Regions from separate parts of the Ferrimonas lipolytica genome, predicted to be linked through region 3. Evidence: predicted binding sites of a transcription regulator. Region 3 holds the regulator's gene; each other region holds the start of a gene.
The links. Region 3 encodes sigma-54, which starts transcription at its own class of promoters, with help from an activator protein. Its sites were predicted from a motif close to GTTGGCACGNNNNTNGNNT; they were not measured.
Positions count from the first base shown of each region.

Region 1 (9,820 bases), 770 kb from region 3:
GCTCACCAATCAACCACAAAATGGTGAAGTAATTGTAAAAGCGAAGCCACTAGACAAGCGTCTCAAGCTGGCTGTATGTAAACTTCCGCTTGATGCCGAGGGCCCAGATAAACCATCTAAGGGGCGTTACGTTACGGTAAAAGTAAGCTGCCCTGATGAAAATGGCTGGTCGGTGTATGTGCCGGTGCAATCAAGCACCTACATTCGAGCCGTAATCAGCATCGTCGACTTGCAAGCCGAGAGCATGCTTGATAGCCAAAATATTAGTGTGGCACTGGTTCCAGCCAGTTCGTTACGTGGTAACTACTTTACCCAAACCGACGAATTGATCGGGGCACGATTAGTGCGACGCAGCAGCCAAGGGCAAGCGATTAAACGCAACAACGTTTGCCAGGTCTGCAAAGGAGACGTAGTAACCATCTACGCGCGCAGTAATGGCTTTGAACTAAAAACCTCCGGTGAGGCCATAGCAAATGGCGCCGTAGGCGATACAATTAGAGTAAGAAACAACCGTTCACAACGGATTATTGACGCTAAGATTATCGCCGTAGGTAAAGTAGAAGTTCAGCTTTAATTATTTCCTAAAGGTTTTTTTACGCTCGCCGATAGCTTAATTAACCGACACACTCTTATATGACGACGGAGCCTCAAATGGATCTGATCAACAAAATGTTTGGCGGCAGCCCGCGTCCGGTAACGCAGTCAACTACCGACAACGCACCAAAGGCGCAATCGCCTGTTGAAGCCGCCCCAAAAACCACTAACGGAGACGAAGTGGTGTTAACTGACCAAGCGCAACAGCTTAAAAAAGCGGAAGCCTCAATGGATGCGGCAAGTGGTATAGATATGGACAAGGTTACCTCAGTAAAAGCAGCTATCGCTAATGGCAGTTACCACGTTGACCCAGAAAAATTAGCGGCCAACATCAGCAAATTTGAAAGCGAGTTGGACGGTTTAAATGGCTAGTCCAAGCCTCGACAATATGCTTTCGCAACAGCTGACCCGACTGGGTCAGCTGTTGGCGCTTCTAGAGCAGGAAACCGAAGCGCTGGTTAACCGTAATATTGATGATATTGAGACCTTGCTGAAACGCAAAGTTGGTCTGCTTGACGAAATCAAGATGGCCGATATCAGCATTAGTCGCCACGGTGACATCAAAACATTGGCCGAGCAGCCAGAACAGCTAGCGTTGGTTGAACAGTGCAAGCAAGCACTTAGTAGCTGCCATGAGCGCAACAGCCATAATCATAAACAGGCTGAACTGGTTTCTGCTAGCCTTACCCGCCTGCAACAACTGCTGTTACGCAGCAGCCATAGCAATGCCCTTACCTACACCGGTAAAGGCAATACTCACGTTGGCCAACGTTTAGGTAGAAGCATAATCGCCTAAGCCCACACAGTTACAACGTTGCTAACCAAAATAGCGGTCCTTACGAGGGTCGTTTTTTTTTAGGCTGTGTACCAACTAAGTGTTGTTCTTTCCAATGCTGTTAAAGCACCGGCTAGGGGAGTTTTGATACAAGGGAAAAGCACTAGCGCAGTTGATCTTCTGCCGCATTGGAGCAGTCCAGCGAAGCGTTTGGGACTGCCACCTAAGGCAAGTTCCAAAGAGGGCGAAGCGCCCCCTCTACTGCATACAAGAATGTGCCGTCGCGACAGCGTCCCCTAACAGCATCGAAATCGGTACAGCCGCAAGCTTGATATAAACCTCAACAGTTAACTGTGACGCAGCCTTTTTATATCCCCTGCAAGCTCAGCGTAACTTTCTCCGCCGAAAACCAAAACGGCTCTATTGCTAGCGCCGTTTTGGTTACAAGCTAAGACAACTCAAGATTGTAAGGGGGATATTATAGCGCTTAGTAATAGGTGACTTTGTTAATGCGCTGCTTCGGCTGTTGCTGATACAGCTCCCATACCCGCCGATAGTCTAGCTCTAACTCTGCCACGTAAGTGTCGTCAACAGGGTAAGTGCGTACTACCGTTGCCCCTCGAATCACTCCATCAACCTTTACCTTAAAGTTATCGTTCGCTAACACCAGCTGATGCATGTCACTGCTGCCTTCGATGCGTTGGCCAAACACCTGTTCTGCTAGCTCTCGATACGCATCCAGTTTGGCGGCGCGCATCGCTCGGCGCATCTTCTCTTGTTCGGTTTGACCATGTTGCAGCGACAGCGGTGCCATGCCGGTTGCCGTTAGCACTGGGAAGGATTCAGGCGCAATGGTTTCATACTCGACATGGGTGGTTAAACTGTAACAGCCACCAAGCAATAACGTGGTTGCCAGTGCTGCCATCTTTAATGGTTCCATTGCGTTACCTCTCCTTCACCAACTTTTGCGTGTCGAAACAACTTGCCGTGCTCCAGCGTCACCAACCGGCTTGGTTTATAGTAGTTAGGCAGATCACGCCAATTTACTGACGTTTGGCTGGTAGCAACGACCTTATTGCCATCGAGCGCCAAAATGCGAGTAAAGATCTGCACGCTGTCGCTGCTGCTTCCCATAGTGGCAACCACAACATGATCAACCTCAAGCGAATTAGGCAACTGTTCGATATCACGACTTAACAGCAAGTTGCCGCTTTGGGTAACACGAACCACATCGCCGCTGTTAAGATCAACAACGGTAAATCCCTGCTGATGTAATGCACTCAACAAAGCATCACCAAGCTGCAATGCAAACTGATCACTGTTACCGAAACCATCAAGCGCCACAGGGGTACTAACCGCAACCACCTTGTCCTCAATAGGGTTGTGATGGTTATTGGTTAATTCATTAGTTATCTGTTTGGCCAGTACGTTCAGCGCGCCTTGAGGCGGCAAGCCGTTGCAGCCATGACGCTCAAATTGACAACCATTGCTTGTACTTGATTGCGCACAGCCAACCAATAAGGCTAATACCACCCACATTGTCCACCGCATCTCACTCCCCTGCGCTTACGTCACCACAATTGATTACTTACTATCGGCTTACTGGCAACAAACTTTAGGCACAGCAATTGCTTATCTATTGGCATGTTTCTTCTTGGGTAACTCGCTGTTATGTCTATGCGTTCTATCTGTACGGCCTTAGCCATGCTTATTCCATCGCTCTCTGTTGCCGCACCGATGATTGTCAGTGGTAGTGCTGAGGTATTTAATAACGATATCGCCAATGCCCGCCAACGCGCCATCGACAACGCCCTTTCTCAAGCGGTTATGGCGCACGGTGGCACCATCAGCATCAATCAACACAGTGCCAATGGCGTGCTGCTAGATGAACAGGTTAACTGGAACAGTAGCAATCAAGTTCGCTCGATGGAGCTGTTATCAGAGCAGCGCCAGCAGCAACAGCTGACAGTGGAAATGCGTGTAGATCTTGAGGAAAGCAAGCTCCAGCGCTGCCGCCATGACGGCAAAGTGAAAGTGATCATTCCCAGAGCTAAAGTACGTTATCGCCAACAACTGATTGCCGGTGGCATCTATCAACTCGATTCCGCCATCGCCCGCGTTGTCGGTAACACCATTAATGGCGAAAGCAGCGCCGCTTACGCTCAGTCTCTAGATCAACTCAATGTCGACTTTGGGCAACAGGATAAAAGCTGGATCACTGAGCTAGCTCGCCAGCAGCAGGGGCAGTATGTGCTTACCATCGACATTGATGATGTCGCGGTCGAACGACCAGAGAAGATGTTTGGCTACATTGAGCGAGATGGGGAACGCACCATCGCCATGACCGCCAATCTTTACGACGGTTTTAATGGCCAACACGTATGGCAACAGCGCTATCGCGGCAGCGGCAATTGGCCCTATGAGCGGCAAGAAAGTGCCGATACGGCCACTGAGCGTTTCTGGAACACCGAGTTTGGAGAGCAGATCCAACTGCAAGTGCAGCAAATGAGTGAACAGATCAATACCACCCTAACCTGTGCCCCCATCCGAGCTCGTATCATCAATATTCAACAACAAAGCGTACAACTGGATATTGGTGAGCAAAGTGGCCTGAAGGTTGGTGACACCATGGTGTTAACGCCACAGCAGCAGCAATGGGGGTTTGCCAGTGGCGTTAGCTTGAAGCTAACCCAAGTTCGCGCCAATCAAGCGCTCGCCCAAATTGTCGATTACAATGACAGCATGGGAGTACAAATCGGTGACTGGGCTGAACGAAAACCGCTATAAATGGTTGTTTTTAAAGCAAACAAATAAAACTTCTTTGGAAAATAAAAGCAGCTCCGTTAGAATGTGGGCTGCTTCCACCTCCCTATAGCTCAACAGGATAGAGCATCCGCCTCCTAAGCGGACGATTGGGGTTCGAGTCCCTATGGGGAGGCCACCACCAAGTGACTTAAAATATTTATTTTTATCCATTTAGGCAGTGACACTCACTCACACCAAGCCTTCTTTTTCGAATGCTGTATTAGGTTGTGGGTCAAGTTGATACCAATGCTTACAACCCTTCTTTATAGTCAGATTCTACTGACCAAATGCCACCTCAAATGTCTACCACTGAAATCGGTATTACTGAACAAACTGGCGTTGTTACCTAAATCGATTGAAGCCGAGATGCGGTGGAAGGTTTCTCCCAGAAGCATTCATAAACGCAGTTTTTTGTATTATTTAAAAATGCATAACGATTCAAACCCCACCTAACTCCGCATCTGAAACTAGTGGTGCAGAACATCACACCGCTATATTCGTTAGTTTATTCGGTATAATGTAACCATATCAGAATAAAACCATAACAATTACTTAGATTATGCAAGCTTCTTTCGCTTTATAGATAAGTTCTGCCTTAGTCTTTGCTTTTAATAAACCCTTCGCTTGGTCTAGGTGGTAGTTAACACCTCGTTCAGTTAAGTACATTGAATCACTTATCTGCTTTAAGCTCATCCCTTCAGTGGTTCGTCTTATTATCTCGATAGTTTTCTCTCCAAGAGCACCAGCTCGTATAGTCGGATTAATAATAGCTGGGTATTTCCTGCTGAAGTAATATAAAATAAGTTCAAGATCAGTGTCGATCGAAAGTTCTTCGTATTTTTTTATAAGATTTTCAGTATTATGGCATTTTGAGGCGATAGCGAATACCCCTAAAAAATCATCACCTTCTTCTTGAATTGTTACGAAAAATAAACCATCAAAACCATTATCACCAAAGCTCTTAGTTAATTTTTTATATAGCTCATCTTTAGTGCCAAACTGGAACCAACTGTTCAACGAAGTACACCCTTTCGGCCATTTTCCCTTCTGCACGTCACTGGCTACTGCAAGTTTATTTTTCCGCGCACAGGTAATGATTGACACCATATTATTCCTCAATGTATCTGAGGTGCCTATAATGGGGTATTTAACATATTTGTCAGCTGCTTTTTGGGATGACATAGGTCTATTTTTGAAAGAACTCATCCCTGTCTCTGGGTATATTGCAAAGGCGGCCTCTAAGAATTCGTACCGCTGAAGTTTAGATTTTAACAAATTAGACAATATCATTACTTCACCTAAACTAACATTCATACTGAATACCCATACTTAATTATCTATTGGCCCAAGATCTCATTCTATTTTGCAAGAAAGCGGTCAAAGTAATCTATGCATTATTCTTACTTACGAATAATGCATAGTATATGTTCTAATAGATTAGGAACTTGTGAAAAGTCAATGCCTATTTATCTATCTCGCGCTGGAATCCGTGGCATGTTCCGCAAGCATAAGGGTCTGGAAAGGTTTTACTCAAAGAGTAATCACTATTATGGCTACTAAACCACATATCTTCATACAGCTTGGTTTGTTGAGCGAGCTTTGTATCTCTGTCTGTATACTGTGGGTGAGTACTAGCAGTGCGAAGATTAGACACATTTTCTTCTGCTGGTACGAATTTGGCTAAACTTGCATCACCGTGATTCTTCATCAACATGCCCCCATCATCATTGTAGGTGTTGTGGCACCAGAAGCAACGAGCACTTCTATTATGAGCTTCGGGGGCTCCGTTATTACCATGACAGGTTGCGCAATAGTATGGCTGAATATTGTCAAACCCATCAGTCGTATTAGTAGGCCAGCTCTGACCTCCATGGCCCAATGAATTTTTTTCATCGTTGTGGCATTGTGAACAGTCCGCAATTTTCCAGCCAAAGTGAGTTTCGTCCACTATCGGAGCATTGCCTATCTTACTCTCTGTAGTAGCCATTTCAAGTGGGCGAAGTGTTGCAGTTTCCGTAACAACTTCAATGCCTTCCCCCTCGGGAAATTTATCGAAATCATAAACACCATCCATACCATAACGCTGCAATTCATTTTCCGCCAATCGGACTTCAACCACCTTATCTTCATTGAGGATTATGTCATCTATGTAAAACAATTCTTCTGATTGAAGTGCAATAAGTGCCATATACTCAGGAGGGTATCTTATGATATTTGCCCCAGCAACTTCACCCAAGTTATTACCACCAATACCGAGAAATGATTGAAATTCTCGCTGGCAAATTTCGTCATCAATTTCACCTTCATTTTTTTCGGTAGGCGTTCCGTCATGTTTAAAGTCGCATCGTGGCGTAGGAATCATCGCAAAATCTTCGGCGGCAGCTAATTCTCCCTGGTATGGATTTGCAGCTATCCATCCATCATACGGTCCAGACCAAGGATCGTGCATAAGAGCAAAGTTATTTACGATTGCGCCCGAACTAAGAACCCGCCACCAAGTGAATCTAAAATCCAGATCTCTAGCTTCTGCTAACGATAGCCATACATCCATCGACGTGATTACTCCTGGCTGAAAAACATCACTTCTCAAGTTCCAGGCCTTTACTTCAACATCCATTTCTTTAATTTCTGGCGCATCCGCTCGTAGTAGGAATTCTTGTATTCCCATATCTCGTGAACCAGCGTGCAATATATATGGCACCACATATTTACCATCGTTGTTTGCCAATCGTTCTTGCTCTTGTTTCCAAACCCAGTGGCGTCGATTGGTTAAGACCTCATCGTGAGGAAGAAAACGGATTTGCTGCGCTTCCCTTAACCAGAACTGGTCCATTCTTTTATAGTTGTAATCGTGTCTTAACCCGCCGTACATGCGGTTTTCCCCACGGGATTGAATAAAGCCAAAGTGCCAGTGCTCACTGTCAAAGTATTCGCCATCTGCATCTGTATCTACGCCCTCCGTACATATGTCATCTAGGTCTTCGTCGATACACTCACTAAAGTCACCATCGCCATTTCTGTCCCACGATATATGAAATTCATATGTGTCGTATTCTGAATCAGCGGGTTTTATTATGTTCTCAACCCCACCTTCCCAACGCATGTCGTCTCGAGTACCTACTACGTAGCGCAGCAGATCGAAAACGTTGTAGTGACCGTCAACAAAGATATCTGGACGGGAGGTACCTGCACCTAACCCGTCGGGATTGGTTGCAAGCCACGCTTTCATTTGCTCCATATCAACATCGTAGATAGGCCCGATTTCTGTATTTGATACCCCCGCATCAGTCGCATCCCGAATATTGACGTTGCCATCACCGTTGGCGTCGTAACTTACTTCTTCACCCGCTTCGTTCTCATATAGCAAGTTGTCTGCATATCCTTGCCCAACCATAGCGTGTCGTAACATACCTGCTGTAAGCCACGGTTGAACATTGTCTACAACCCGTCCTACAGTAACTTCTACCGTACCTTTTAAAGTTGAATCATAGGAACTGAAGTCTATTTCTGGTGTTTCGATGTAACTCCAAGCGGGGTTTTGGTCTGCTGCTGGGGTATTACTTTGTGTTGGGATTTCCGCATCGTCGTTTCCACACGCAGTCAGTCCCAGTAACAGCGGCAGTACAAGTGCCGTGAGTTTTCCACTATTCATCTCTTATCCTCGCCAGTCATACTGGCTACTTTTTGTTATTTCCCTCCTATATTGTGTCGCCCTAATGGATATGAGATACACTGTAATAAATGTAACAATAATAAAGATAGTAGTGATAAATGTGATATTGATCCTGTCGATACAAGATCGGTAACACATTAAGCAGTGCCAAGGCAATGGCTTATAAAGGGTATTCTCCCAAACCAATAAAAGACGAAGTTAAGGTCCGCATTTCCAATTATCTAGTTAGAGTTATATAGTCGGCTTGTTCAAGAACGGTGATAGTGAATTGTGTAGTGGTCTGATTACTGGAAAGTAATCAGTCGAAAGGATATCGACCCGTGTCAGCAGATGCTCAGAATAATGATACTGAAATTGTGATGGATGAAGAATGGCAAACAAAGGTTGAAAACCTACTTCGAACACAAAACCATCACCCAAACTTCTCAGAGTTTTTCTCAAAAATTTCCCATCAATTCGGCTTCAATTCATTGGAAGAATTGATGTGCCACACCGAACATCAAATCTCAGCAGTTGAATTAGATTTTTCATCGGCCTCTTGCAAGCATGATGACCTCATCGAAAAACTTAAAGCCGCATACTTAGAATTCACAAGATTGAACTCTGTAATAGGTCTGAAAAAAGTGGCTGTGCAAAACCTTTAAATAGCACCAAGGAGTGAGCAATGGCTGTTTACTCTATTGAGCAAGGTACCCGTAACGTAACAGGTACCGGCCCAGTTAACGGGGTTGATGTCTATTGACGAAAGCGAAGATCCTATACGATGCAGTCAGCTGCCGTTACGGGTTCACCAAGCAATCTACGACGCAACCCTGTTGGTTCCACCACAGCTTGTCAAAAATGTGGAGCAACACGATCGAGGATTTGTCTCACAACTGTTGCGGGGTTTTCCACTCGACCTACAACTGTTGTTTATAACGAACTATCACAAGCAGTCGTCACGGCGAGAGCAAAATACCTGGCTGCGGAAATGTATCCCGCATATTACTAACAAGCTCGACACGCCCCCTCCTAGCCCAGCAGGTGGTCAAACCCATCTCCGAAAAATATGGGCACAAACTCGTTCTTCATTGCATCGGCAGCAATTACAACCTTATGGTTTTCGAATTGGTGAACCACAGCACTGCGGCTCACCACACTGGCACATGCTGCTGTTCGTCACTACGCTCTAAAAGTCGATGACAACAAAGTAGAGGCAGCTGAGCTGCTGTAGTGCTTATCGATAAGAAAAAAGGAACGGGCTGCAGGATACATCGCTAAATCCATATCTAAAGGGATCGACGGTTCGGATCTAGATTGTAGTGTCTACGGGGAAGAACCTATCAAAGCCGCAGATCGCGTTCGAGCTTGGGCTTCCTGCTGGGGCATTCGTCAATTCCAACAGATTGGCGGTGAGTCTGTAGCGGTTTGGCGTGAGCTGCGCCGTTTGAAAGCTCACATGGTAGCCAAAGGTTCGCAACTGGCACAGACATGGCATGCTGCAGACAGCGGCGAATGGTGCCAATACCTAACGGCGGTTCGTGGCGAGAGTCACCCAACTACTAACTTAGCTAAGGACAGTCAGATACCTTTAGTTGGCCGCTTAACGATAGCGCCACACTACCAAGCCGTGTTTGACACCAATACTGGTGAGGTCAAGACCTGCCGCTACGACGGCAGCTTTCGATATGCTCTGAAGGGGCTGAACTGCGAGGGGCTAATACTGATAACCCGCCTCCACGAATGGCGACAGGCTAAAGCTGTTGATCTTGGCTCTGCTAACTTGGAGTTCTGTGAATAAGTGTACTGAAATTTATAAATGACAACATCCATTAGCAGGATAGCTTAAACCTCAGTTTTCAGACAGTGATGTATTGGCTCTGGGAACAACAATGACAAATCCCGTTTGTTAATTTTAAACAAAGGGCCTTTTTCACTAACTTTATCGGTTTTACCTGAGCGCTTGATAAGGTGATCCATCGTGATCTTACCAT
Region 1 is NZ_CP051180.1:2,261,933-2,271,752, forward strand. It holds gene flgA (flagellar basal body P-ring formation chaperone FlgA) at 1-574, shown strand, start outside; gene flgM (flagellar biosynthesis anti-sigma factor FlgM) at 652-966, shown strand; gene flgN (flagellar export chaperone FlgN) at 959-1,390, shown strand; gene HER31_RS10430 (LPP20 family lipoprotein) at 1,857-2,309, opposite strand; gene HER31_RS10435 (FlgO family outer membrane protein) at 2,297-2,920, opposite strand; gene HER31_RS10440 (flagellar assembly protein T N-terminal domain-containing protein) at 3,041-4,156, shown strand; tRNA gene HER31_RS10445 (tRNA-Arg) at 4,235-4,310, shown strand; gene HER31_RS10450 (LuxR C-terminal-related transcriptional regulator) at 4,727-5,488, opposite strand; gene HER31_RS10455 (hypothetical protein) at 5,637-7,826, opposite strand; gene HER31_RS10460 (hypothetical protein) at 8,168-8,491, shown strand; gene HER31_RS18990 (replication endonuclease) at 8,579-9,019, shown strand; gene HER31_RS10470 (hypothetical protein) at 9,286-9,627, shown strand; gene HER31_RS10475 (MvaI/BcnI family restriction endonuclease) at 9,672-9,820, opposite strand, start outside.
Region 1: a site for sigma-54 is predicted at 2,985-3,003, ahead of HER31_RS10440 (flagellar assembly protein T N-terminal domain-containing protein). Genes of this name have one in related genera too.

Region 2 (9,820 bases), 780 kb from region 3:
AATATCTGTGCAAATTCAGCCTGAGCATTGTTGCCTTCCAATCCATTGGGGCTGCGCAACAGATCGATGGCACTTTGCACGCTGGAAAAGACATCGGTTGTCGGTTGATGGCTAAGGGTAACCGAGTCACCATCCTCCGGGCTGCCACTAATAGCGATTTCACGGCCAGCAATGACCATCGGTTGACTGGCGTCAAATGGCTGGGTCGGCAGCAGTACGTTACCTTGGTCATCGGTAGCGGTGACGGTGCGGACGCCGCTACCGTCGTCACCAAAGGTCAACTCAATGCCATCAATGGCCGGCAGGCTTGGATCAATAATATCCGCTGACTCCACAAAGAAGTCACCGTTCATGGTGGCATTGGCGTAATCGGCGCTGTAATCACCACTGCCGGTGTTGGCATCCATAAACAGGGTTTGGCCACTCTCACTCACCTGTACGCTGATCCCCTCAGCAACCTGGCTGCTGCGACGGCCTTCGTCGCCAAGATAAGTGACATCGCCATTGGCGTCAGTAACAAACGGCTTCACATCGCTTTGGTAGCCAGCAAACACATAGTTACCGTTCTCATCCTGGGTATTGCCCAAGGCGATGATGCTATTAAGCCCCTCTTCCAGATCCAGTGCCAACGCTTCACGAGCGCTGTCGTCCAAGGCACCATCGTTCGACTGCAAGATCTTGTCGCGCAGGCTCATCAACAGATCTTCATACTCACCAACGCGAGATTCCTGCTGCGATAAACGGTTATTAGCTAGGGTGATGTTGTTTTGGTATTGGCTTAAACGCTCATCCTGCTGATTGAGGTTTTCCAGAGCGATACTGGCGACCGGATCATCCGCGGTGGTGTTGATCCGCTTACCGGTTGCAAGCTGCTGCAGCGTTTCATTACTTTCAATCTGCAACCGCGTCATGCTGCTGGTATTGGAGTTATAAAACTGGCTAGTGGCTAAACGCATCTGCTAACTCTCCTTAGCTAACCGCATTAAATAGAGTATCGAAGGTTTCCTGAGCAACCGTCATCACTCGTGCTGACGCTTGATAGGCCTGTTGGTGGCGGATAAGATCCGAAGCCTCTTCATCTAGGTTGACCCCAGAATCTGATGCAACACGGTCAATCGCCTGTTGCTGCACAATCGCCGCCGACTGCGCCGAAACCCCAGCGGCATTGGCTCGACCGGCGTTGTTGGTCATCATCGCTTGATAGACGTCGTGCAGGGTTCGGCTACCATCGCCCATCGTCTTCTGGTCGCCAATGGTCGCCATGTCTAATGCATTGCTGTTATCACCGGGGCCAAACGAGAGATCCAAGCTAAAGGTGTCGCCATCAGCACTGCTAGGGTCAACCTCAAGCAATATGCCATTGAACTCAGCATTGCCATCGGCATTGAGTGGGTAGGTGGTGCTGTTGCCAGCTTCATCGGTATGGATAAATTGACCATTGGTCATATCCAGCTCAATGGTGAAGCTCTCGCCAGTTGCCGGAAACGACGGGTCATTCCGGTCGACACTGACGAGGTTCAACGAACCATCACCACTAACGGTATCCAGCTTGTAGCCTGCTGCAGCGATAGACTCGCCCTCTTCCAGCTGCACCTCAAGATTGCCCGCCGCACCGCGAGTCGGTTCCAGCTCCCACTTATCACCGGCTGCTGGCGTACCTTGGCCGTCGATACGGATACTGAAACCCTCTTCACTATTGAGCTTGCCCGGGTCATTAGGGTCAACGGTAAGCGTGATGGTGTCGCCGGACTCATCGGTCATGCTGTAGTTGCTGCCATCAAACTCTAAGGTGTAGCTGTCGCCGCTAAGCTGGCTGACATCACCAATCTCAACCCCGATCTGTTTGCTGCCGGTATTGTCACCATACTGCGCTGCTCGGCCAACCATCTGTTGGCTATCGTTAATATCGGTAAACATGTTTTGACCGACGTTACCATTCAGATCAAAACCTTGCGATTGGCTCTTGTTAAAGGCATCGGCCACGCCAAGTGCCATCAAATCCAATTGCGAGCGCGCTTCTGACAAGTCGTTGTCGCGGTAATCCATCAGCGCTTGCAGCTGGCCGCCAACATCGGCGTCGGGCATCACGATAGTTTTGTCACCAGTAGTGCCGGTTAACTGCGTTTCATAATGAATGGGGTCTCCGCCGGTGACGCCGATCTGCATCGACTCTTCACCAGCCACCAGCATCATCGAACCGCCAGCCATCACACTCTTGACGCCATTGTCTTGCGAGATAACGTTAACCTGCACGAACTCAGACAACTCATTGATAAGTCGGTCTTGCTGATCAAGCAGGGTCATGTCGTTGCCCTGCACCGTAGCTAAGGCGGTGTTGATTGAGCCAAGCTCTTCAGTAATGGCATTGATGCGATCGATGGTGCCTTCAATCTGCTCATTAATTTGAGTCACCTGCCCATCAAGTTGGCTGCTCAAAGATTGATAAGAGGCAGCCAGCTGCTCTGCTGAGGTGAGGGTGTTTTCACGAACTGCCACGTCCATTGGCATATCAACGATGTTGTTGAGATTGTCGAGCACCGTATTAAGTGAGTCTGGTACCGCCGAGCCAACGTCAGTTAGGATCTGGTCCAGCTCCGACAACTTAGAGTAGGTGGTGGCCGCTTCTGAGTAAGTCGAGCCCGACAGGGTCAGCTCTTTCTGGGCATATTCGTTATAAACACGGCTGATGTCGGACACATAGGTGCCTGAGCCAACGAAGCTACTACCATAACGCTCCGAGTCTAATGAGCGTTGCTCAACGGTTTGGCGGCTATAGCCATCGGTACCGATGTTGGCAATATTATTCGACGTTGTGTTGAGCTGCTGCTGAGCTGCCAAAATGCCACTACGGGCAATGCTCATTAAATCGGCCATGACTTATACATCCTTATTGGTTCAAGCGCTGCTGCGTCAGCCGCTGGAACACACTTAAAATCTTGGTGGCGTAATGCGGATCGGTCGCGTAACCCGCTTGTTGTAATCCTGATGCAAAGCCCGCGGCGTCGGTTGCCTTGAGCGCTTCACTGTAACGGGGTTGCTGTAAAAACGAGACGTAATCATCAAAGCTGGCTTTGAGGTCATCATAAACACGGAATGAAGAGCGCTTCATCACCGCGACATTGTTTTCAAACTCAAGCGCATTAACTGCTGTTTTTTCACCGTCCCAACGGTTATCGGCCTTAATGTTGAAAAGATTATGAGAACTTTTGCCTTCATTGCCCGGTAAAATACTTCGACCCCAACCGGTTTCCAGCGCTGCTTGGGCAATCAACAGGTGTGGATCTTTATTAAGCTTCTTGGCGGCCTCTGCTGCGGCCGGTAACAGCGCCTGCACAAATTCATCGGGCTGGGTGAAGGTAAGTGGTTGCGTTTCAATACCGACTTCGCTGCTAAGCACACCTAACTCAACCAAACTGTTGTCTGCAGCGGCGGCGACTTCGTCGTTAGCTAGGTCATTGCCGCTTAACTCTCGACTGCCGCGGTTGTGATTGACGGTGCGAAGCGGTGACAAGCTATGCTCGTCCAACGTTGCCGAGGCATTGACTTCTTGACCACCACCGAGTTGTAGCACCATCAATTCAGCTAAGCCAAGCGACCCCTGACTCGACAGCTGTGAGGTCATCTGCTGATCGTGCATCTGCTCATAGAACTGGGTGTTCTGCGAGTTAAATGGGCTATCTTCGTCTTTAAAGGCAACATTCGCTTCACGCATGCTTTTAAGCATCATGTTAAGAAAGATCCCTTCAAACTGCTGCGCTACTTTACGGAGGCTGGCGTCTGGATCTTGCTGCGCTTGTTGGCGCAGCTCATCCAGCGAGGCGAGATCAAAGTAATGACTGCTTTGATTAATCTCGTCCATCAGATAATAACCAGTTCACCGCGCAAGGCACCGGACTGCTTAAGTGCCTCTAGAATCGCCATCAAATCCGACGGTGCTGCGCCCACTTCATTGACTGCCCGCACGAGCTCATCCAAGGTGGTGCCGGTTTCAAACTTAAACATCCGAGAGTTGTCTTCCTCAACACCCAGTTGAGTATTTGGTACCACCACGGTTTGGCCATTACCAAATGGGTTCGGTTGCGAGATCCCTTGGCTTTCTGAAATCGTTACCGTTAAGCCACCGTGGGTGATGGCCGTTGGCATCAAGCGCACATCTCGACCAACCACAATGGTGCCGGTACGGCTATTCACAATTACCTTGGCGGCTTCATCGGCCATATCAACATGCAGATTCTCAAGTACCGCTAGGTAAGCCACACGCTGGGAGGGATCCCGTGGCGCCGATACCTGAATCGAGGTGGCATCTAAGGCGCGAGCAACATTGGAACCCAACAGGCCGTTAACCGCATCAACAACGTGTTTGGCGGTGGAAAAGTCAGGACGATGTAAATTGAAAGTGAGGTAGTCGCCATTACCAAATGGGCTTGGTACCGCGCGTTCAACAATGGCACCAGATGGGATCCGCCCTACCGTTGGGGTGTTCTGCATTACGCTGGAGCCATCGGCACCTTCCGCCGAAAAACCAGAGACGATCAATGAACCTTGAGCGATGGCGTAAACGTTACCATCGGCTCCTTTCAAGAAGGTTTGCAGTAAGGTGCCACCACGGAGGCTTTTAGCGCTGCCAACCGACGAAATAGTGATGTCAATCTGCTGGCCGGGCTTGGTAAACGGCGGCAAGGTCGCGTGTACCGCAACCGCGGCAACGTTCTTCATTTTAGGGGTTGAGCTGGCCGGCAGGTTGATGCCGAAATTGGACAACATGGTGGCGAAGCTTTGCTGGGTATAACTGGTTTGCTCACCAGTGCCAGGCAAACCGACCACCAAACCATAGCCGAGCAATTGGTTGTCGCGCACCCCTTGCAAGTCGGTCACGTCTTTCAAGCGCATCGCATCAGCAGCTGTACTAAACAGCAGCGATGGCAAGATGATAGACAGGGTAAATAGAGCTTTTAACATAACCAATATCTCCTTAGAACGGCCATAGCGGGCCGGAGAAGAACTGCGTCAACCAACCTGTTTTTTGTGAATCGGCAAAGGTGCCTGTACCACTGTATTGAATGCGCGCATTGGCAACACGATGGCTATCGATGGTGTTATCTGGGTTGATGTCACGCGGGCGGATAATACCGGTGATACGAATAAACTCTTCGCCATCGTTGATGGTTAGCCACTTCTCTCCGCGGATCACCAAATTGCCATTGCTAAGTAATTGCATCACGTTAACCGAAATGGAGCCTTCAAGACTGTTGGACTGATCGGCATCGGCCTCTCGTGACACCTCATGGCCTTGATCGTAACCAAAGTCGAGGGTATTGCCGTTAATGGTTACCGCACTACCACCTGCGGTGATGGGCGCCAAAGCACCAGTGCTGTCGCTGCTCAGTTCATTACTGGCTGACTTCTTCGCTTTAGTTTCCTCTTCCAGCAACACGGTAATGATGTCGCCAACGCGGTGCGCCTTGATATCAGAGTAAAGTTCACCGCGGTTGCCACTGTTATAGAGTGAACCCGTTGCCACCACTTGATCCGTTGGCACGTCAGGATAAACCGGCGCATAAAACGGATCGTCCGGCATCGGTGCATTAGGGTGGGCACAGCCACCTAATTGAAATGCTGCCAACGCCAATATTGTTAGCCGAAGAGTTAGCCCTAAACGCACCATCTTAATCGCCCTATTACAACTGCTGGTTAAGGTTGGATAACATCTCATCCACGGTTGAGATCACCTTGGAGTTCATCTCATACACCCGCTGACTTTCGATCATATTCACCAGCTCTTCAGTTACGTTTACGTTAGAGCTTTCGAGCGCCCCCTGAAGAATTGAGCCCATACCATCGAGACCTGGAGTACCGATAACCGCATCACCGGATGCACCAGTTTGCAAGTAGAGGTTCTGGCCAATGGGCTCTAGACCGGTTGGGTTGATAAAGTTGGCGATCTCAATTTGACCGACTACCTGATTTTCGGTTTCGCCGTTAAGACGTACCGACACCTCGCCATCAGTCGATACGGTAATGCTCTGGGCGTTATCTGGTACCGCAATGCCGGGATCAAGCAGATAACCCGAGCCTGGAGTAACTAGCTGGCCCTCTTCATCCAATGCAAATTGGCCGTTACGGGTGTAACCGATGTTGCCATCGGGCAGTTGAATTTGAAAAAAGCCGGCGCCGTCCACCATCATATCGAGGCTGTTGTCGGTCGATTGCACCGTACCTTGGGTGAACACCCTTTGGGTCGCGGTTACCTTGGTACCAGCACCTAGAGTCAAGCCCGCTGGCATCTTGGTTTCTTGCGAGCTAATGCCGCCTGCTTGGTTAACGGTTTGGTAGAGCAGATCTTCAAATACTGCCCGACTCTTCTTAAAGCCAACCGTACTGGCGTTTGCCAAGTTATTGGAGATGTTAGCGATGTCAGTTTGCTGCGCATCCAATCCGGTTTTACTAATCCATAGTGCCGAGTGCATAGTCTAAATTCCTTATACGTCCATCATCCGAGAACCCGCTTGGTCGTTCTCTTCGGCTGTTTTCATCAGTTTGATTTGCATATCGAACTGGCGTTGTGCGGCCAACATGCCAACCATCTCTTCAACGGGATTGACGTTACTGCCTTCCAATGTGCCTGACTGTAATTGTACGGTGATGTCGGTGGGGTAATTGTCGTTATCTAGGTCGCGAAACAGGCCATCTTCACCCTTAGTTAAGTTAGCCACCTCTGGGTTGCTCAGGCGAAGCTGGCCAACCTCTTCAAAGCCATCTGCAGGAGCGCCCTGAGGGCGAACGGTCACCATGCCATCGACTGCAATCTCAACTTTTTCAATCGGCAGTGGCGCGAAAATAGGGCCAGCTTCACCCAGAACTGGGCGGCCTTGGTTGTTAAGCAGCATGCCCGTTTCATCGAAACGCAAAGCACCAGCGCGGGTAAGCCCTTCGCCACCGTTACCGTCTTGTACTACCAACCAACCTTGTCCCTTAATCGCCACATCCATTGCCCGACCGGTAGTCTTTAAGGCGCCGGAATCAAAGTTTGATGCTGGCCGCTCTTCCATCGCAAACACTCGAGTCGGTAGACCTTCGCCGTATGCTTGCATACTGCGGGCTTGGTGCATGTCTGCCTTAAAGGCATCACTCTTGGCGTTGGCCAAGTTATTGGCATGAACGCCGAGGGCATTCATGTTTTGCGTTGCACCACTAGCCGCAAGGTATAAGAAGTTATCCACCGTTAGTTTCCATCTAAATAGCGATTAACATATTGAGAGCAAAACTTATGCCAATAAAAGAGACTGGTTTTTGGCGGTTTTGGCGAAAAAGCGCCGCAATAGCGAGTAATGGGGAGGAAACAAATTGCCGCCCAACGATTGTGGGCGGCAACTAAAGTGGAAGGTGAGGCTACAGCGATTAGCGGATCTGCAAGATATTATCTGACAGCTGGTTCGATACGTCCAACGCGCGCGAGTTAGCCTCAAAGTTACGCTGAGCAGCAATCAAATCAACCAGCTCACTGGTTAAGTCAACGTTAGACTGCTCCAATGCAGCACTTTGAATCGAGCCAAATGAGCCGACACTCGGCTCACCTACAAGTGCTTCGCCAGAAGCTTGACTCGCTTGCCATGAGGTATTCCCTACCTGAGTTAGGCCCTGCTCATTAGAGAAGCGTGCTAAGGCAACTTTACCCAGAGCTTGGGTGGTGCCATTGGAGTATGTGGCATTAATCAAACCATCATCAGATACTTCCACGTTGGTCAAGCGACCCACGGTAGAACCATCTTGCGACAGCGAGGTTACCTCAAATACCGAGGCATATTGGGTTGGATCATCGAAGTTCAGGTTCAATGTTTGAGTGCCATCGGCACCGGCGTCGATAACCCCTGCACCAGTTTGACCAAGCGCTTCAGTTTGCAGGTTGGCCGGGCTAGTACCGGTAAAGCTACCCAAGTCATCAAAGGTGATAACGAAACCAGTTTGGCCACTGGCAGTGGCTACTGCGCTGTTGGTTTGGTCAGCAACGCCATCACCATCGGTATCTTCACCGTAAGAGCCTGATACTGGGCCTGGTGGAGTACCACTGTGGTCGTACATATCCACCGGTTCATTATCAACGGTGGTAAAACCAACCCATTGGTTGTTGTTATTCAGCGCCGCGCCAGTTGGTTTAATAAAGTATGTGGTCTGAATGTGCGACTCACCCAACGAGTCGTAAATGGTTACCGAGGTAGAGGAGTTGTAGGTGCTTGGATCTTCTGGATCAAACAAGGCTGGGTCAAGCTCATCCGCCGCCGCCGGTAGGTTCATCGACAAACTAACTTCAGTTGTGGCCTCCGGCTGACCAGCGACCTGTGGCAACTGTACCGGTGCGCTGGTGGACAACGACACTGACTGTGCCGTGCCGTCGGCATTTACTGGCAGCGCCATTAGGTAGTTACCCTGTGAGTCCACCATAAAGTTATCGTCATTAAGCTTAAAGGCACCGGCACGGGTATAGGAGTAATCTTGACTGCCTAGCTCGCTGCTAGTAACAAAAAAACCACTGCCGTTAATGGCCAGATCCAAGGCGTTATCAGTAAAGCTCATTGAACCTTGGTGAAACTGCTGCGCAATCGACGCGGTTGCGACACCGCTGCCTACGTTAGTAGACGCGTTACTGAACAATGAGTTGCTGTATACGTCAGAAAACTCGGCCCGCGATTCTTTAAAGCCGATGGTGTTTACGTTGGCGATATTATTCGATGTGGTACTAAGATCTTTTTGGGCAGCATTGAGGCCGCTAAGTGATACGTTAAAAGACATTTTTCCTTCCTTATCCTTCGGATACCGCCAGAACCTCAGACAATGAGATTCCACCTAAACCTTTGAGGTTCAACACTGTTGGGTTACTTACGCCACCAAGGGTGACACTTGATACATGAGCGTATGCGTACGTTGGTATCGATTCTGAACTGCCGCCGGTCATGCCGGTGCTTTCATAAGTGTATTCGCCGGCGGGCAGGCGTTCGCCGTCTTCATCGGTACCATCCCAGGTGAAATCAACGTTGCCGGTTTCGCCTTCAGTGATAGGGATGGTTTTGACGATTTGACCGGAATCATCCAGTACGTTGACACTGATTCCGGTGCCGTCATCTGGAACACTGACCACCCCAGAAATACTGCCGGTTTCATCCAAGAACGTTTGGCTAGATGGGATCAGTACTTTTTGCCCCACCAGTCCTGACGCTTCCAACGCCTGACTGCTTGCCAATGAAGCGTTCATATCATCGATACTCTCGTTCAGCGCTTCGATGCCATCAACGGTAGCAAATGACGACATCTGCGAGATCATCTCGTCGTTGTCGGTCGGTTCAAATGGGTCTTGGTTAGCCAGCTGCTGTGACAACAACATAAAGAAATCTTCCTGGCTTAACATGCCATCGTCGGTCTCTTCGACAACAGTCTCATCGCCCCAGTAGATAGAGTTAGTTGAAACGCCGGTTGAGCTAATATCTGACATTGATTACTCCTTACCCATTGCCCAGCTGAAGCGTGGCCTTGGCTAAATCCTTAGCGGCAGTGGCAACTTGAATGTTGGCTTGATAACTCCGAGAGGCGGAGATCATATTGGCCATCTCTTCCACCACATTGACGTTCGGCTTGTAGATGTAGCCGTCTTGATCTGCCAATGGATGATTCGGATTAAACTCACGTACCAGCGGGTCGTCGCTTTCAACGATCCCAGCAATCTTGACCGGGCTGGCAGTTTGATCCGCGGTTGCTTGGCTCATTGCCGCTTCAAAAATCGGTTGGCGGGCACGGTAGGTGGTATCCGCACTGGAGGAAACGGCATTGG
Region 2 is NZ_CP051180.1:2,249,509-2,259,328, forward strand. It holds gene flgL (flagellar hook-associated protein FlgL) at 1-956, opposite strand, end outside; gene flgK (flagellar hook-associated protein FlgK) at 970-2,874, opposite strand; gene flgJ (flagellar assembly peptidoglycan hydrolase FlgJ) at 2,888-3,859, opposite strand; gene HER31_RS10365 (flagellar basal body P-ring protein FlgI) at 3,859-4,959, opposite strand; gene flgH (flagellar basal body L-ring protein FlgH) at 4,973-5,665, opposite strand; gene flgG (flagellar basal-body rod protein FlgG) at 5,679-6,467, opposite strand; gene HER31_RS10380 (flagellar basal body rod protein FlgF) at 6,480-7,220, opposite strand; gene flgE (flagellar hook protein FlgE) at 7,399-8,787, opposite strand; gene HER31_RS10390 (flagellar hook assembly protein FlgD) at 8,798-9,484, opposite strand; gene flgC (flagellar basal body rod protein FlgC) at 9,495-9,820, opposite strand, start outside.
Region 2: a site for sigma-54 is predicted at 7,257-7,275, ahead of HER31_RS10380 (flagellar basal body rod protein FlgF). Genes of this name have one in related genera too.

Region 3 (9,820 bases):
CACGCTTAGGCGCACAGAAAATCGATACCTGCCAGGTACCGGTGTTGTTCAGTGCAGCACAATCGGTTGGTCTGATTGGCCACCTAATTGGTGCCATTAGTGGCGCTAGCCTATATCGCAATGCTAGCTTTTTGAAAGACAGCCTTGGTGAGCAGTTGTTTCCTGACTGGTTCTCTATCAATGAAGATCCGCACCGCAAGGGGGCATTAGCCTCAGCCATGTTTGACGGTGAGGGGGTTGCTACTCGGCAGCGCAGTATCGTTACTGCTGGTGTACTCGATACCTACCTGCTTACGGCATACTCCGCTCGCCGCTTAGGAATCAATAATACCGGACATGCTGGCGGGATCTACAACTGGGATCTGAACCGTAATGGTGGCGATCTCAAAGCGATGCTGAAACAACTTGGTACTGGCTTATACGTTACCGAAATGATGGGCCAAGGCGTTAATGGCGTCACTGGTGATTACTCTCGTGGTGCGGCTGGTTTTTGGGTTGAGAATGGTGAGATTAAGTACCCAGTACATGAGATCACCATTGCCGGTAACTTGAAGCATATGTATCGCAATATGGTTGCGATGGGCAGTGATGTCGATTCGCGTCATTCTCTTGCGGCCGGACCTATACTATTAGAGTCGATGATGGTGGCGGGTAACTGATGCGTAAATGGGTGATGGTTAGTAGCGCACTGTTGATTAGCGGTTGTGAGCTGACCTCACCCAAGCCGAGCGCGACTCTGGCCCACTTTCAGGTGGAACAACATTCGTTTCATTTGGTGGTGGGGCAGCAGCAACAGTTCGGTGCTGATACGATCAAACTTAAGCATCAATATCAAAGCGATCTGGATGGTGATGGGCAAGCGGAGCGTATTGGTGTAATCACGCTCAATGGCGGCGGCAGTGGTACCTTTTACTACCTTGCCTTAAGTCGTTGGCATCAAGGGAGTTGGTTTCCTGCTGGCAATATGCTTCTCGGCGACCGTATTAAGTTAGATGGCGTTAAGTTGCCGCAATATGGCGATGTTGATGCCGGTAGCTTTTATCTTTCCTATTGGGTGCATGGCCCCGAGCAGGCTATGGCCGAAGCGCCGAAGTTCTACCTATCAAAGCAGTTCACCATGCGCGACGGCGAACTGCTTTACCTAGAAGCAAACTGAGTGTTTTTAGTTTGCGGGCATTAGCGCTGCGGTAACTGTTCCAGCAGTTCAGCTTTACGCTCTGGACTTGCGAAACTTGCTTCAATAGCATTGCGGCTTAACTGCAACCATTGGGCTGTGGATAGCCCTAAAGCGGCTTCAACCTGGCGATAGTTCTCCATCATATAACCACCAAAGTAGGCTGGGTCATCGGAGTTGATGGTGACTTTAAGGCCACGCTCTAGCAGTTGCTTGAGGTTGTGCTCGCTCATCTGTTCAAACACCTTCAAACGAACATTAGATGTTGGGCATACCGTCAATGGAATCTGCTCATTTACCAATAGTGCCACCAACTCTTCATCATCAACGCAGCGCACGCCATGATCGATTCGTTCGACACTCAGCTGTTGCAATGCTTCCCAGATATATTCTGCTGGGCCCTCTTCACCAGCGTGCGCGACCAGTCGATAGCCTTGCTGTTTGGCAGCGGCAAAGGCGCGTGCAAACTTTTGTGGTGGGTGGCCAACCTCAGAACTATCGAGGCCAATGCCGATGATGTGCTGTTTGAACGGCTCCGCTTGAGCCAGTGTGGCTAGGGCTTGCTCTTCGCTTAAGTGGCGGAGAAAACACAAAATGATGCCGTAGCTGATCTGCCACTGCTGTTGGGCATCATGTAACGCTCGTTTGATGCCATTAATAACAGTGGCAAAGGCGATGCCACGATCGGTGTGGGTTTGCGGATCAAAAAATATTTCTACGTGCTGGACGTTGTCTTGCTGGCAACGTTCTAGGTAGGCCCAGGTAAGATCGTAGAAGTCTTGCTCGGTTAAAAGTACCGAAGCGCCTTGGTAGTAGAGATCGAGAAACGACTGTAAGTCATTGAACTGGTAAGCGGCTCTAAGTTGATCTACAGAGTCAAAAGGTAGGGCAACGTTATTGCGCTGCGCCAATTCAAACATCAGCTCTGGTTCGAGTGTGCCTTCAATATGAAGGTGTAGTTCGACCTTGGGCAGGGATTGTAAAAAAGCGTGGTCAATCGTCATAAGGTCCTCACTCTGGCTGTGGTCGCATCAAATACCCATGGCATCGATACATTCAACAAATAATCTGGTTGTTGGGTGCGGTTCCTGCTCACCCTATGCTCAACCACTCGAGCGCATATCCTTTGCCTATTTGGTCAATTTTATTGCTACTGGATGGATAAATTTGAGAAACAGTATAACGTGATAAAGTCTAGTTCAATTAATGGTTTGCATTGCTAATGGAGAGGCTATGAAGGCGTTACGAACAATACTGACCCATGGGGTTGCTATGCTGGTTGGGATCGCGCTTGGAATCTATCTGTTACCACTGTTAACGGAGACGCCAGCGCCGTCGTCAGCAACAATGGCGTTGGTCCAAGCTGAAGCGCAATATGTGGCTCAGTTTGAGCGCGAGCGAACCGACAGTGATTTACTGCACTGGGGCGAAGGACAATTGCTGTTGGGCGAGGGTAGCATCGGCTTTCGTGGTGAATTGGCGCCGGGGCCAGATTACCGTCTCTATCTTTCCCCACGATTTGTTGAGACCGAGCATGAATTTTTAGCGCTGCAGGGAGAAATGGTCGCAATAGGCAGCATAAGCAGCTTTGATGGCTTTGCTTTGCCCGTACCCAACGGAGTTGAAGTTGGCAGCTATCAGGCGGCGATCGTCTGGTGTGAGAGCTTTCAGCAGTTTATTACCTCTGGGGTTATTCGTCCTCGTCAAAGCGACTAGCAAATAGCTCACATATCGCATCGAGTGCAGCTAAGGCATCGGGCCCGTAGCTGCACACTGTGATCTCTTTGCCTTGGCAACCTTGCAACATCAAGATCCCAAGGATGCTATTGGCGTTGGCTTGTTGTTGCTCAAGTTGTAGCTCGATTTGTGCATCGAAGGTTGTCGCGAGTTGGGTTAAGCGGGTCGCCGCACGAGCATGTAGCCCTAGTCGGTTAATAACCACTACTTGTCGACAAACTCTCTGCTCAATCGACATCAAGCTCTCGGTGACGAACTGAGATCCCATCGCGATGGAGCTTAAAGCGTTGAGTCAGTTGTTCGACGACATAAACACTGCGGTGCTTACCACCGGTACAACCTATGGCGATGGTAAGGTAGGCGCGATTATTACGCTCTAGCATCGGCAACCAGTTCAGAATAAAACGTTCGGTTGAATCGATAAATCGAGTCACACTGCTGTGCTGTAAGAAAAAATCGGCAACCGGTTTGTCTTTGCCGGTAAACGGTCTTAGCTCTGGTTCCCAGTGCGGGTTGGCAAGAAAGCGTACATCAAACATAAAGTCCGCTTGTTGTGGCATACCATGTTTAAAGCCAAAGGATTCAAACACCACCATCATTTCGTTTGGAGCTTCGCCGAGCAGCAAGGTTCGGACTTCGTTGGCGAGGTCGTAGACGGAGAGGTTATCGGTGTTGATAAGATGATCGGCGTCTTGGGCTAATGGTTGCAGTAAGCTTCGCTCTTGGCCAATAGCCTCTGCTAGCGGCGCGCCGTCGTTGGACAATGGGTGGCGACGGCGAGTCTCGCTGTAACGGCGCATTAGCGTATCGTCAGAGGCATCAAGGAAGTAGATCTGCGCATCGATACCGGCGGGGATCCGTTCTCGCAGCTTGGTTATCGCCAGTTCCTGATCCGGTAGGTTACGGATATCTAAACTAACCGCGACTAATTCCCGCTGATTTTCGAGGCTTTGCAGCAGTTGCAGTAGCAATGGCATCGGCAGATTATCAACGCAGTAGTAACCAAGATCTTCTAATACGTGCAAGGCAACGGTTTTACCGGCTCCAGAGCGCCCCGAAAGAATAACTAGCTTCATGCAGTGATCACTTGATACAGATGTTGATTATCAGAGGCTTTGCGCATCGCTCGGCAAAGCTCTTTTTGGCTCAATTTCTCTGCCACCGTGGCGAGCATTGATAAAAACTCTTGATGTTGTTGCTCCGGTACGAACAACGCAAATAACAAATCAACAGGCTTCTGATCGACGGCATCAAATTCGATGGGAGAGTCGCTTTTGAGTAACACCGCCAGCGGCCTATCTAATCGGTTCAGCCGACCGTGCGGAAGCGCGATGCCCTTTCCGATGCCCGTACTGCCCATTTTTTCCCGAGCCATAAGGCTCTCGAACAACTCGTGTTGGGGGAGTTCAGGGCACTGAGAGGCAGCCAATTCACTGATCATCTCAAGTGCCCGTTTTTTGCTTAACTCAGAGTCGACACATAGGGTGCGCTCGAGTGTCAGTAGTTCATTGATTTCCATTAGTGCCGGGAAATTTTCTCTTTGTGTTTGATTACCTGTCGATCGAGTTTATCGACCAACCCGTCAATTGCTGCGTACATATTGTCGTGCTCGTGGGTAGCAAACACTTCACCGCCGTTTAAGTGCAGCTTAGCTTCGGCAATCTGTTGTAATTTCTGCACTTCCAGTATTACATGAACGTTGTTGATGTGGTCGAAATGCCGCTCCAAACGTTCAAATTTTTCGTTAATGTAGTTGCGTAGTGCGTCTGTTATATCAACATGATGACCGGTTAAGTTGATCTGCATAGCTTACCTCCGTAGGTGCGCGTTACAGCATTTTGCGCTGGTTTGATGGTGGAATCGTTAAGGCTTCGCGATATTTAGCCACGGTGCGTCGGGCTACTTGGATGCCTTGTTCCGCCAGAATTTGAGCCATTTTACTGTCGCTAAGAGGTTTCTTTGGATTCTCTGCCGCCACGAGCTTTTTGATGAGCGCGCGGATAGCAGTAGAAGAGGCTTCGCCGCCGCTGTCAGTGCTCACATGGCTGGAGAAGAAGTACTTCAGTTCAAAGATCCCTCTTGGGGTATGTAGATATTTTTGAGTAGTCACTCGAGATATCGTCGATTCGTGCATCTCGACCACCTCGGCCACATCATTGAGCACCATTGGCTTCATGGCTTCTTCGCCGAACTCGAGGAACCCTTGCTGGAATTGCACGATGCAGTTGGTAACCTTCATCAGTGTTTCGTTACGGCTTTCAAGGCTTTTGATAAACCACTTAGCCTCCTGCAGATGTCCGCGAACGAACTGACCGTCACCGCTACCGCGGGCGCCGTTACCGATGGCGGCGTACTGTTGATTGATGCGAATCTTGGGCATGGCGTTAGGATTGAGCTCAACCACCCAGCGTCCCTGTTTTTTACTTACTGAAACATCAGGAATCACGTATTCACTTGGTGTTGCTGCGATTTGCCCGCCTGGTCTTGGGTTCAGTGACTGAATCAGATCCATGGTGTCCTTAAGCTCAGTTTCACTGAGCTTAGTACGCCTTATCAGGGTGCGAAAGTCTCTATTGGCCAACAGATCCATATGTTCATCAAGGAGATTGATAGCCTGATCTCGCCAAGGGGTGTCAGCGTTGTGCTGCAACAGTTGTACCTTGAGGCATTCAGATAGGTCGATGCTGACACAGCCGACCGGATCAAATTGTTGAATGCGTTTGCGGACCGCCTCGACTTCATCTAATTCAATGTCGTCCCGGCCGACAGCAGTTAGTACATCAGCCACGGGAATAGTGAGATAGCCGTATTCATCGATGGCATCGATAAGGGTCGTGGCGATGGCCTGGTCGGTATCGCTCATTGGGGTGAGACCCATTTGCCAAAGTAGATGGCTTTGCAGATCGTCACTGGTTTCGCCCTGATAGCTGTCATCGTCATCGCGTGGACCACTGGCCGCAGCGGCAGGGGCTGCGCTGTAAACGTCGTCCCAGGTGCTATCAAGGGGTAAATTATCGCCTAAGTCAGTTTGGCTTAGGGCTTCGCTGGTATCTAACGCGGCTTGCTCGGTCACCGAAGCACTTGGGCTGTCCTGACTTTCCGGAGATGCTTCTTGGTCTTGGTTATTGAAGTCGTCGTCGCTCTGCTCCAACAGCGGGTTAGAGTCGAGGGCTTCTTGGATCTCTTGTTGCAGATCTAACGTCGACAGTTGCAGCAGTCGGATAGCCTGCTGCAACTGAGGTGTCATCGTTAGCTGTTGTCCAAGTTTTAGCTGTAGCGAGGTTTTCATTTAATGCCCTAATCCTTGTACTGCCCGATGGAAGGGGGCACTAGAGTCTGAATTGATCACCCAAGTAAACAGAGCGTACTAATTGGTCTTCCAATACCGCTTCTGGTGCCCCTTGAGCAATCATTTCACCATGACTGACAATGTAGGCGTATTCACATACGTCCAAGGTTTCTCGGACGTTGTGATCGGTGATCAACACCCCGAGACCGCGTTGTTTCAAGTGTTGGATGATCTTCTTAATGTCGATAACCGAGATCGGGTCGACACCGGCAAAGGGTTCATCCAATAAAATAAATTGTGGATCTGCTGCTAGCGCTCGGGCTATTTCTACACGGCGACGTTCGCCACCAGATAGAGCCATCCCTAAACTGTCACGTATGTGAGTAATATTAAACTCTTCGAGCAGCTGTTCCAGTTTTTCTATACGTTGCTCTTTACTGAGCTCTTTTCTGATCTGCAGTACCGCCATCAAGTTGTCATGAACAGTGAGCTTGCGGAAGATCGACGACTCTTGCGGTAAATAACCAATGCCTTTGCGAGCACGACTGTGCATTGGCAGATAAGTGATCTCTTCACCATTGATATGAATGCTACCTTGGTCGTTTTGGACCAAGCCAACCACCATATAAAAGGTGGTGGTTTTACCTGCGCCGTTTGGACCTAATAAGCCTACGATTTGTCCCTTTTCAACTTTAAGGCCGACATTCTTAACCACTTGGCGACCGTTGTAGCTCTTGGCTAACTGCTGCGCTTCAAGAACCACTGGCTTCATGGTTTAGGCTCGCTTTTAGGTTGTTCTTGTAGTTCTGGCGCTGGCAATACTATCGGTTGGTTTTCCGTTGGAGTTGTTGTTTTCGGTGCTGGCATAAAAATGGTGGTGATCTGGCTCTCGTCGGAGCCTTCCGCACTGAGTTTCTGTTGCTCGGCGTTGTAGCTAATACGTGAGCCTTTGACAACGCTGCCTTCTTGACTCATCTGGGCTTCGCCAATGAGGATCAATTCGCGGTTACTTACGCTATAGCGAATCTCTAATGCGTTGGCTTCCGCCTTCATGCCATTTTCTTGTACTTGTTCGTACGTAGCTGGATTGCCAGTGGCAACAAAGATCTGTTCGGACTTGTCTTCAGTGGCAATGAGAGTCAGCTTGTCAGCTTCGATTCGCAATGTACCTTGGGTAACTACTACGTTGTCGATGTAGCTTAGGGTGCGACTTTGGAGATCGCCTTCAGAACGGTCAGCGGTGACGCTAACCGCTTGCAAAAAGTCGGCTTGCAGTGCCTGTGTTTGCGGCGCCAGTAACGCCAGCGCAATTAGGAGTGGCTTACTGAGTTTCATAAGTAGCACTAACCTTTTGTTTCAAAATAATGTGATTTTGCTTGAGATCAGCCCAAAGGCCGAGACCAGTCATTTGGAATTGCTCGCCAAAGGCCTGCAGCTGTCGATCAGTTTCCATCTCCATCGTGGATAGGTCCAGGTTCAGCTGTTCAGTATGGATGGTTCTGATTGGCTTATACGGCTCAATAGCTTCAACAATAACGCTGTGTTCTAGCGTTAGGAAGCGATTGTCGCGCAGCTCACCCACCTTGGCTTTGACTTTCCATACGGTGTTGCCGTCTTCTGGGTAAACCAGATAAACGGGGTTTTCAAATTCAGTTAGCTGCTTTTGCTGATAGTGGAACATGGTGTCAGCAGCTATCTCGGCATTAAGGCGGCCATTGGCATCATAAGAGCGGGTTTTCATTTCTCGAGCTACGTAATCGGGCTCACTCTCAGAGAGTGAATCCACTACCGGAGGCTCAATCGAAATGTTGCGCAGATATAGGCCGCCAGCCATTGCGAGTAGCAGCAAGCCAGCAAGCAGCTCACGCTTCATACTGACATGCCCTTAGCATCCATCAGTTTACCTTGCGCTTGCAATAGAAGGTCGCACAGCTCACGGACGGCACCAAAGCCGCCGCCAATAGTAGTGCGATAATGTGCCTGAGGCAGCAATGCTGGATGAGCGTCGTGGACGGCAACCGCAAGAGCGACCTTCTCCATTACTGGCAGGTCAACTAGATCATCGCCAATGTATGCGCATTGATCGGCTTCAAGTCCGAGCTCAGAGCGAATCTGTTCAAACGCGGTGAGCTTATCTTCGCAGCCTTGGACGATGTGTTTCACCCCAAGGTTAGTCATCCGTTTTTCGACAATAGCAGAGCGCCTACCGGTGATCACTGCTACCGCAATACCGGCATTTTGAACCGCCTTGATGCCAAAACCGTCGCGGGTATGAAACGCTTTCAGTTCTTCACCGTCGTTACCGATGTAGATACGACCGTCGGAGAATACACCGTCAACGTCACACAGTAGCAGTTTAATATTGCTAGCACGCTCGATTACGTCGGCATTTACTGCGCCATACAACGTTAAGATTGCGTCCATTAGAGTACTCCTGCCTTTAGCATATCCATCATGTTGAGGGCGCCAGCAGGGCAACCGTCACCGTCGACGCTGATTAAGCCGTTAATATTGTTATCTTCCATCAATTTGAGTGCTTGTGCAGCCAATAAGTTGCAATCGATAGTAATTGGTTTTTGGGTCATCACCGTACCGATGGTGGTCTGGTGAATATCAACCCGGGCATCGAGAACTCGGCGCAGGTCGCCATCGGTAAATAGCCCAGTCAGAACACCACTATTATCAACTACAGCAGTCATTCCCAGCCCCTTGGCTGAGATCTCCAACAGTGCTTCACTTACGGTCACCTGTTCATTAACTATAGGTAGACGCTCACCACGGTGCATGATGTCAGCAACCTTTAATAACAGCCGCCGTCCGAGCGCGCCGCCAGGATGTGATAAGGCAAAGTCATTGGCGGTGAAATCCCGAGCCTGCAGCAGTGCTACCGCAAGGGCATCACCCATGACTAAGGTGGCGGTGGTGGAAGAGGTTGGTGCTAAACCCAGCGGGCAGGCCTCCTCGCCGACGGCAATACACAGGTGATGTTGTGCTAGCTCCGCCAAGGTTGAGTTGGGTTTGCCGGTCATCGCGATAATCGGCAAACCCATCCGTTTGATTACCGGCATCAATGTCAGGATCTCGTGGGCTTCACCAGAGTTGGAGATAGTAATAACGATGTCCTGCTTGCTCAACATGCCAAGATCGCCATGGCTAGCTTCACCAGGGTGTACGAAGAAAGCTGGTGTACCTGTGCTGGCAAGTGTCGCCGCGATCTTGTTACCGATGTGACCAGACTTGCCCATACCCATAACTATCACTTTGCCTTTACAGGCGATAATAGCGGCGCACGCGGCTTCAAACTGATCGTCGATGTAGTTACTGACATTGCGAACGGCATCCGCTTCTATCTCAACTACTTGACGACCCCAGCGGCGCCATTGCATTGGTACAGACATCTCTTAACTCCACAAGCTTATGCTAATTGGCTAAATAAACTGATTTGGTAGGCAATAAAACAAGCCAGTAATAACGCGCCTTCAATACGGCCAATGGTCTTGTTCTTTTTCAGTATTAGGATCGCAAGTGGCGCCAAGCTGGTCGCCAACATAATGAAGAAATCACGGCCAGCGGCAGCGGCATCAATGGCGCCGGGAGCGATAAAGGTCGGAATTGCTAAT
Region 3 is NZ_CP051180.1:3,028,006-3,037,825, reverse strand. It holds gene pmbA (metalloprotease PmbA) at 1-659, shown strand, start outside; gene HER31_RS13945 (hypothetical protein) at 659-1,156, shown strand; gene HER31_RS13940 (adenosine deaminase) at 1,177-2,178, opposite strand; gene HER31_RS13935 (DM13 domain-containing protein) at 2,408-2,890, shown strand; gene HER31_RS13930 (HPr family phosphocarrier protein) at 2,865-3,149, opposite strand; gene rapZ (RNase adapter RapZ) at 3,139-3,987, opposite strand; gene ptsN (PTS IIA-like nitrogen regulatory protein PtsN) at 3,984-4,430, opposite strand; gene hpf (ribosome hibernation promoting factor) at 4,430-4,717, opposite strand; gene HER31_RS13910 (RNA polymerase factor sigma-54) at 4,740-6,200, opposite strand; gene lptB (LPS export ABC transporter ATP-binding protein) at 6,241-6,972, opposite strand; gene lptA (lipopolysaccharide transport periplasmic protein LptA) at 6,969-7,535, opposite strand; gene lptC (LPS export ABC transporter periplasmic protein LptC) at 7,522-8,073, opposite strand; gene kdsC (3-deoxy-manno-octulosonate-8-phosphatase KdsC) at 8,070-8,624, opposite strand; gene HER31_RS13885 (KpsF/GutQ family sugar-phosphate isomerase) at 8,624-9,598, opposite strand; gene HER31_RS13880 (calcium/sodium antiporter) at 9,616-9,820, opposite strand, start outside.